Linked DNA regions of Bacillus pumilus. The protein of the gene in region 2 binds, or shares a complex with, the protein of the main gene of each other region. Links are inferred from orthologs where the notes say so. Each region holds a gene or a part of one and is shown on either strand. Other genes may lie near its edges.

Region 1 (4,038 bases), 1.7 Mb from region 2 along the record:
AAACAAAAGAAAATTATTTTCAAATAGCGCTTACATGAGGACGGTTTTCATGAAAAAAGATGAAAAAAATAAACGCCAGCCAAAAAGGCTGTACGTTTATTTAGTTTACCCCAATATATTGATTTTCAACCGATACTTTCCCGATTGCTTTGTATTTTTGATATCTTTGTTCGACTAGTTCTTCAGGTGTTAGTTTGAGCAAAGATGTAAGTGACTGTTTTAATGTTGTTTCAATGTAGGCTGCTTGTTGTTTCACGTCTCGATGTGCTCCACCTTGCACTTCTTTAATAACATCATCTATAATATCTAATTCTTTTAGGTCTGGAGCCGTAATCTTCATTGATTCTGCAGCTTTTTTCGCAAGTGATGAGTCCTTCCAGAGCAGTGCTGCTGCACCTTCAGGTGAAATCACTGAATACGTTGAATTCTCTAGCATGTATAGGTGGTTTCCTACGCCTAAGCCTAGTGCGCCGCCACTTCCGCCTTCTCCAATGACAATACAGACAACCGGTACACGAAGTCCTGCCATTTCGAATAGGTTTTTCGCAATTGCTTCACTTTGCCCACGTTCTTCAGCTGCTTTACCAGGATAAGCTCCTTTTGTATCAATAAAGCAAATGATCGGACGATTAAATTTATCTGCTTGTTTCATCAAGCGCAGCGCTTTACGGTAGCCTTCTGGATGAGGCATTCCGAAATTACGGCGCAAGTTTTCTTTTGTATCTTTACCGCGCTGATGGCCAATCACTGTAACAGGAAGCCCTTTAAACGTGGCAATTCCTCCAACGATCGCTTCATCATCGCCATAAAAACGGTCACCGTGACACTCGAAAAAGTTGTCAAACAGCTCTTGAATGTAATCGAGAGTTGTTGGGCGCATCGCATGACGAGCAATCTGTACTCTGTCCCACGGCTTTAAATTTGTATAAATGTCTGCTTCAAGTTTGCTCAGACGTGTTTCAAGACGCTCAATTTCTGCACTTAAATCCATTTCTGAGTTTTGTGTGAACTTTTTTAGTTCATCAATTTTCGCTCGAAGTTCAATGACAGGTTTTTCAAATTCTAGTTCTCCAGCCACTCTCGTTCACCTCCTGTGCTGTGTAATGCTAAGATTCGGCCTAATGTTTCTTTCATCTCTGCACGATGAATGACAGCATCCAGCTGTCCATGCTTCAGCAAAAATTCAGCCGTTTGGAAGTCCTCTGGCAGGTCTTCACGAATTGTTTGTTCAATGATTCTACGACCTGCAAACCCAATTAAAGCACCAGGTTCTGCAAAGTTGTAATCACCAAGAGACGCGAAACTAGCTGATACTCCGCCAGTTGTTGGGTTCGTCATCACAGAGATAATCAAACCTTGGTCCTCACTGAACAGTTTTAATGCTGAACTTGTTTTTGCCATCTGCATAAGACTGAGAATTCCCTCTTGCATTCTCGCTCCGCCTGATGCAGTAAAGATGATAAATGGCACCTTGTCCGCTTTTGCTTTCTCAATCGCAAGTGTGATCTTTTCACCAACAACTGAGCCCATGCTACCCATACGGAATGTGGCATCCATGACAGCAATCACAGCACGCTTGCCTTCAATTTCACCTTGACCTGTGACAATGGCTTCATTCAAAGACGTTTTTTCTCTGTCTTTCTCAAGCTTTTCTTCGTAGCCTGGGAATCCGAGCGGGTTTTCTGAGATCAGGTGCCCGTTAAATTCTTCAAATGTGCCTTCGTCAACAAGGCTGTCAATACGCTGTTTTGCATTCATTTGCAAATGCCGGCCGCAATTCATGCAAACACGTAAATTTTTATCTAGTTCTTTGGTGAGCATTATTTTTTTACATTGCGGACATTTGGTCATGATGCCTTCAGGCACATCTTGACTTGCCTGTTCAGAGGGTACAGATGCATATTTTTTCTTTTTACTGAAAATATTTTTAATTGACAAATGACTACCTCCCTTTTTGAAGGGTTTTTTCTTTACACGCACATCCACTATTATAGGACATGTCATAACTGTACCGAAACTATTGTACTTTTTTTGTCAAACGCTGTCATCCTTCATTCAATTTTTTCAGTGGGGAATTGATGAGAAATGAGTATGTGTTTGGGGCGCTGAGCAGTTGATATATGTGAATTGTGAACGTCTACAAAAAAATATCATGTCGGATGAAAAAATTTTCGCGTATGAGAGGAAATGGTGCACGTCTTTCCTCCAATTTCAGAAAGAACGTGCACACTTTTCCAATTGATTATTCGCCGATAATCGTTAATTTTCTTGTTTTTTCAGCGACTTCTTCTGGGTCGACTTTGATTCTTGCAACGCCAGTTTCCATTGCTGCTTTTGCTACTGCTTTTGCTACCGCTGGTGCTACACGTGCATCAAATGGTTCGGGGATGACGTATTCAGCTGACAATTTATCATCTGAAACAAGCGAAGCAATTGCTTCTACGGCTGCAATTTTCATTTCTTCGTTAATGTGAGTTGCACGTACATCTAATGCTCCGCGGAAAATGCCTGGGAATGCAAGTACGTTGTTTACTTGGTTCGGGAAGTCAGAACGGCCAGTTCCTACAACACTTGCGCCTGCTGCATGTGCATCTTCTGGCATAATCTCTGGATTAGGATTCGCCATTGCGAAGATGACAGGATCTTTTGCCATTTTGCCAACCATTTCTTTTGTTAGAGCGCCCGCTACTGAAACTCCGATGAAAACGTCAGCGCCTTCAATCACTTCTTCTAATGAACCTTCTTTACGGTCTTGATTCGTGAATTTAGCTACTTCATTTTTCACTGCATTCATACCGTTCGGGCGGCCTTCGTAAATTGCGCCTTTTGTATCACACATGATGATATCACGTACACCGAAATGATATAGAAGCTTGATAATTGCAATTCCCGCGGCTCCAGCGCCGTTTGCTACCACTTTGATAGAGGACATTGATTTTCCAGACAGTTTCAGCGCATTTACAAGTCCTGCTACTGTCACAATCGCTGTTCCGTGCTGATCATCGTGGAACACTGGAATGTTTGTCTCTTTTTTCAAGCGCTCTTCGATAATGAAGCAGTTTGGAGCTGCAATATCTTCAAGGTTGACACCGCCAAACGTTGGCTCAAGAAGCTTGACTGTTTCAACGATTTTGTCAACATCGTTTGTCGCAAGCGCGATTGGGAAGGCATCAACGCCAGCGAAGCTTTTGAATAATACAGCTTTTCCTTCCATTACTGGAAGAGATGCTTCTGCACCAATATTTCCAAGCCCTAAAACAGCGCTTCCGTCTGTGACAACAGCGACCATATTGCCTTTCATTGTATAATCATACACTTTGCTTGTGTCGTCATAAATATCTTTACATGGTTCTGCAACACCAGGTGAGTAAGCCAAGCTCAAGTCTTTCGCATTTTTCACTTGTACTTTTGATTTTGATTCAAGTTTGCCTTGATTCTCTTTGTGCATATGTAATGCTTCTTCTCTTAATGACATGTGATGAACACTCCTTCAAGTGGAAAATGATTTAATGAATTGCTAAGTTGATAAGCACATACTGGCAGTTTTAAATACACAGAATCTTTAAAATGATAACACAATAGGTGAATTTGTAAAACATATTCAGGCGATTTGTCATCATTTAATCACAACGTTTTGTTCACCGAGCAGCTCTTTTAATTGGAAAATGACAGCATGATCTGCATGAACTTTGTATGCATCTGGAAGTCTCACTGTCTTTTTTTGCTTCTCATAGTACAAATAGACATCTGCTCCCCCGCTGTGCATCGAGATCACCCGCTTTACTTGCTCTAGCAGCTCCTGCGTATGATTTTCTTCTTTCACCCGAATGTAGACAGACTCTTTTCTTTGTGTACCCATCTCTTCAAGCAGAACGGCTTCTTGCACGATGATCTGGCTGCTCTCATTTCTGACATCTATTCTGCCTTCAACATAAAGCATGGCGCCCTCCTCAAGTAAGGGGGACAGCTTTCTAAATTGCTCTGGAAAGACAACGCCTTCCATTTCTCCCGTTTCATCCCCAAATGTCACAAATGCCA
Region 2 (4,932 bases):
CAGCTGCCTAGATGTCATTTCAAAAAGTGTGCTTTATATCTTTGCTGCACTTGCTGTCGTATCGCTCATGTTCTTTTTAAGCATTACCGTCATTATTACTGCTGGCAACCTGACCATGATGATGAAGTAAGGAGGGGACACCTTTTGAGTTTTCTCACGGAATGGATCACAAGTATTATTCTCTTTATCTTATTTGCGATTGTCATTGATCTTCTGCTTCCTAATTCAAGCATGCAAAAATATGCCAAAATGGTCGTCAGCCTCCTGTTGATTGTGGTGATGCTCAATCCAATTTTTGCTTTATTTCGGGCAGACCCTGACCAAATTTTCTCAGAATTGATGAAGGGGAAGGAAGAAGCACAGTCAGAAGAAATAAAAAATCAGATGAATTTAGAAAAAAAAGAAATACAAGCCTCTCAGCGTGCATATATTTTAAAGCAAATGGCTGTCCAACTAGAAAAAAGCGCAAAGGAGCCACTGGAGAAGGAGAGCTACGAAATGAAACACGTAGAAGTGTTGGCAGATGAAGAGCACCTGGATCAGAATATGGAGGCGGATCAATTTCGCATCAAAGCAGTTCTTTCCCCGCTCACAGGTGATGCTGTAGAAACGGTGGCAAAGGTGGACATTGATCTCTCCAGGCAAAAGGAGGAAAGCGCTGAATCTTCTAGCAAAGAGATCAAGAGGGTGAAAGAGACGCTTGCGAATGTTTGGAATACGAGTCCTGAGCACATTGCGCTGAACATTGAGGGAGGTGACGCAGCAGATCATGAATAACAAGGACTGGAAACAAAAGCTGAAATCATTCTTGCAACCGCCTGAAAAAGGTGAAGGGAAACCAAAATTAACGAAGCACCATTACTTGCTGCTTGTATTCATCATCGGCGTATCTTTCATGTTAGTCAGTCAGATCTTGTCACCGCCATCAAGCAAAGAACAAGCTGCTGTTCCTGCTTCTAAAAAAACAACCTCACAAGAGCAGGAGGTATTCAAGCCGGCATCGTCAAGTAAATCAAAGAATTCGATTGAAGATGTGGAGCAAGAATACGAAAATCAGCTGAAAGAAATTTTAGAAACCATTATTGGCGTTGAGGATGTATCGATTGTGGTCAATGTAGACGCAACTTCTTTAAAAGTGTTTGAAAAAAACAAATCCAATAAAAGCACAACGACCGAAGAAACAGATAAAGAAGGCGGCGTGCGAAGTGTCACCGATCAAACAAAAGAAGAAGAAATCGTCATCATCAAAAATGGCAATGAAGAAACGCCAGTCGTCGTGCAAACGAAAAAACCAGATATTCGAGGTGTTCTCGTTGTTGCTCAAGGAGTAGACAACGTTCAAATAAAGAAAACCATCATTGAAGCGGTTACACGAGTGCTTGATGTACCGAGCCATAGAGTGGCTGTTGCCCCTAAAAAAATCAAGGAGGATTCGGAATGATGTTAAAAAAACAAACGGTTTGGCTATTAACGATGCTAAGTTTAGTTGTCGTCTTAAGTGTGTACTATATCATGTCTCCACAAGGTGAAAATGCAGTGACAGTAGAAGAGATGAAATCAAAAGGAACGGAAGAGAAAAAGACTGAACCAGAAAAAGGAATGGACAAAGGCACTGAAAAAGGCGCTGATGAGAAGTCCACTGACAAAGAAACAAATGGTAAACAAGAGGATATCGAAACAAGCGGTGAAGAAGGAAAGGCTGTATCAGAGCAAACAGACGATGAGCTTTTTACAACTTACAGATTAGAGCTTGAAGATAAACGAAGCAAGCAGCGTGAAGAGTTCAACGAAATTGTATCTAGTGATGATGCAACAGCACAAGAAAAAAGCGAAGCGTATGACCAAATGACAGCGCTTAGTGAAGCAGAAGGAACGGAGCGTCAACTTGAAACCTTAATTAAAACAAAAGGTTATAAAGATGCGCTAGTGAGTGCAGAGGGGGATAAAGTGAGCATCACAGTTCGTTCTGACAAAAAATCAAAGTCCCAAGCGGCCGACATTATTGATATGGTCACAAAAGAAATGAGAGGTCTTGATAATGTAGCAGTCACTTTTGAGCCCTCTAACGAATAAAAAATGAACAGGCGCCCTTTGCCGAAAAGGGCGTTTTTTCAAGCGGTTTGACGCCCTCTCCAAGGTGCTCTCGCAAAGTGCTTCGCCACAATAGTAGTTGAATTCAATGAAATCCTCCTGTAAGATGGTTATAGTATGTACTTTTAGTACTAGCCTATAAAGAAAAAGATAAATCCATACATAGGGGTGCAAATCCATGTTAAAAATCGAAGAAATTCATGAACTGATTAAATTAATTGATGAATCAACAATTGATGAATTTACGTACGAAAACGAAGGTGCAAAAATCAAACTGAAGAAAAATAAAGAAGTCGTTCAGCAAGTTGCGGCACAAGCATCTGTGGCTCCTGTCCAAGCAGCTCCAGCTCAACAAGCTCCTAAAGCACAAGCTCCAGCTCAGACCGAAGCCCCTGCACAAGAGGCAGCTGCGTCTGACAATCTGCATAAAATTACATCCCCAATGGTTGGCACATTTTATGCTTCATCTTCACCAGAAGCAGGTCCTTACGTGACAACAGGTTCTAAGGTGAACGAAAACACAGTTGTGTGCATCGTAGAAGCGATGAAACTGTTTAATGAAATCGAAGCAGAAGTAAAAGGTGAAATCGTCGAAGTATTAGCTGAGAACGGTCAGCTTGTAGAATTCGGACAACCCCTCTTTCTAGTGAAAGCAGAGTAAGGAGTACGATCATGATTAAAAAGCTATTAATTGCAAACAGAGGAGAAATCGCAGTTAGAATTATCCGCGCTTGTAAAGAGCTTGGAATTGAAACAGTTGCGGTATTTTCTGAAGCGGATCGCGATGCGCTTCATGTTCAAATGGCTGATGAAGCATATTGCATCGGACCGACTGCTTCAAAAGATAGTTATTTAAATGTCACGAATATTGTCAGTGTAGCAAAATTAACAGGAACAGATGCCATTCATCCAGGATACGGCTTCCTTGCTGAAAATGCAGACTTTGCAGAGCTTTGCGAGGAATGCAACGTTATCTTTGTTGGACCAACTCCGTCAGCGATTTCCAAAATGGGAACAAAAGATGTCGCAAGGGAAACAATGAAGGACGCTGGCGTTCCGATTGTTCCTGGTTCTCAAGGAATTGTAAAAGATCTTGATGATGCTGTTTCAACAGCAGCAAGTATTGGGTATCCTGTGATTATAAAAGCAACTGCCGGCGGCGGTGGTAAAGGAATCCGTGTCGCTCGTAACGAAGAAGAGCTCATTAACGGTGTCACCATCACGCAGCAGGAAGCAGCGCAAAACTTTGGTAACCCTGGCGTCTATTTAGAAAAATTCATTGAAGACTTTAGACACGTGGAAATCCAAGTGCTTGCAGATCAGCATGGTCATACCATTCATTTAGGAGAGCGTGATTGCTCAATCCAAAGAAGAATGCAAAAGCTTCTTGAAGAAACGCCATCACCAGCTCTAAATGCAGACATCCGTGAACAAATGGGTGAAGCGGCTGTAAAAGCTGCAGAAGCTGTTGAATATACTGGTGCTGGAACAGTCGAATTCATTTATGATTATAATGAAGAGAAGTTCTACTTCATGGAAATGAATACCCGTATTCAAGTAGAGCATCCTGTAACAGAAATGGTCACAGGTGTTGATTTGATCAAAGAACAAATTAAAGTGGCATCAGGTGAGAAGCTTTCTCTTACACAAGAGGATGTTGTATATGAAGGATGGGCAATCGAATGCCGTATTAATGCAGAGAACCCAGAGAAAAACTTCATGCCATCAGCTGGTGAAATTAAAATGTATCTTCCGCCAGGCGGCCTAGGAGTTCGTGTTGATTCTGCCGCTTATCCGGGTTATGTGATTCCGCCATATTACGATAGTATGATTGCAAAGGTGATCACATATGGTAAGACGAGAGAAGAAGCGATTGCGAGAATGAAACGCGCGCTTCAAGAATTCGTCATTGAAGGAGTCTACACAACGATCCCATTCCATCTAAGATTGCTTGAGCATGAAACATTTGTGAGCGGTAATTTTAATACGAAGTTTTTAGAAACATACCAAATCATGAAATAATCACAGCTTTCGGAGGTGAATGATCGTGTCAGAAAACAATTTGCTTGAAATGAACCTTGATGAAGATCAATTAGGAAAAGTGCAAATTGCACCAGAAGTGATTGAAGTCATTGCTGGGATCGCCGCTTCAGAAGTCGAAGGCATTGCCGAAATGCGCGGCAATTTCGCTGCTGATGTAGCAGAACGTTTTGGTAAAAAAAATCACCGTAAAGGTGTGAAAGTAGATGTCTCTGATGAAGGCATCACAATCGATGTATATTGTGTGATTGAATTTGGCCTATCCATTCCAAAGGTATCCACTGCTGTACAAGAAAATATTCGTCAAACTCTTTTGAACATGACTGCCTTAACGATTAATGAAATCAATATTCATGTCGTTGGTATTCAATTTGATACAAAGTCAGCTGAGGCTGAAGTAGATCAAGAAATGTAAAAAAGAGTTCAAGTGAAACCAAGGAGGCATCGCCTCTTTGGTTTTTTAAAGCCCATTTTTGGGCCATTTCCGAATCATAATGACCTCATACTTGGAATGATTCGTTTTTCGTGACAGCTCGCATGGATCTTGGTGCGACCACGGTCAAAATATGTTATGATCTCTGTATGGCTTAACGACAAGCGGATAAAGTGGTTAAAGGAGTAAATAATGAAAAGAAGAACTGCAAGAGAAAAGGCGCTACAAACATTATTTCAAATTGATGTGAGTAATATTGATCCGAAAGAGGCCATTACACATGCACTGGATGAACAAGAATCAGATCCTTTTTTCGAGGAGCTGGTTTTCGGTGTGCTTGAACAAAAGGACAAGCTCGATGACATGAT

Evidence for each region. The genes of interacting proteins can lie anywhere in the genome.
Region 1: the proteins of accB (region 2) and accD are in contact, whole or in part, in a solved structure (PDB 8UXZ), measured with the Escherichia coli proteins. The link is inferred for Bacillus pumilus from one-to-one orthologs.

Annotation. Positions count from the first base shown.
Region 1 is NZ_CP047089.1:1,433,661-1,437,698, reverse strand. Bases 1-2,922 are described here. They hold accD (acetyl-CoA carboxylase, carboxyltransferase subunit beta), read right to left. Parts: upstream 1,939-2,922; coding sequence 1,063-1,938; downstream 1-1,062. Other genes in these bases: ystJ (NADP-dependent malic enzyme), read right to left, coding at 2,243-2,922; accA (acetyl-CoA carboxylase carboxyl transferase subunit alpha), read right to left, coding at 101-1,078. In the rest of the region: more of ystJ, read right to left, coding at 2,923-3,475; dnaE (DNA polymerase III subunit alpha), read right to left, coding at 3,617-4,038.
Region 2 is NZ_CP047089.1:3,086,620-3,091,551, reverse strand. Bases 1,119-4,010 are described here. They hold accB (acetyl-CoA carboxylase biotin carboxyl carrier protein), read left to right. Parts: upstream 1,119-2,269; coding sequence 2,270-2,752; downstream 2,753-4,010. Other genes in these bases: accC (acetyl-CoA carboxylase biotin carboxylase subunit), read left to right, coding at 2,764-4,010; GPS65_RS15265 (SpoIIIAH-like family protein), read left to right, coding at 1,441-2,073; spoIIIAG (stage III sporulation protein AG), read left to right, coding at 1,119-1,441. Also shown: spoIIIAE (stage III sporulation protein AE), read left to right, coding at 1-130; spoIIIAF (stage III sporulation protein AF), read left to right, coding at 145-777; more of spoIIIAG, read left to right, coding at 770-1,118; more of accC, read left to right, coding at 4,011-4,113; GPS65_RS15250 (Asp23/Gls24 family envelope stress response protein), read left to right, coding at 4,139-4,546; transcription antitermination factor NusB, read left to right, coding at 4,757-4,932. UniProt on the Escherichia coli protein: This protein is a component of the acetyl coenzyme A carboxylase complex; first, biotin carboxylase catalyzes the carboxylation of the carrier protein and then the transcarboxylase transfers the carboxyl group to form malonyl-CoA.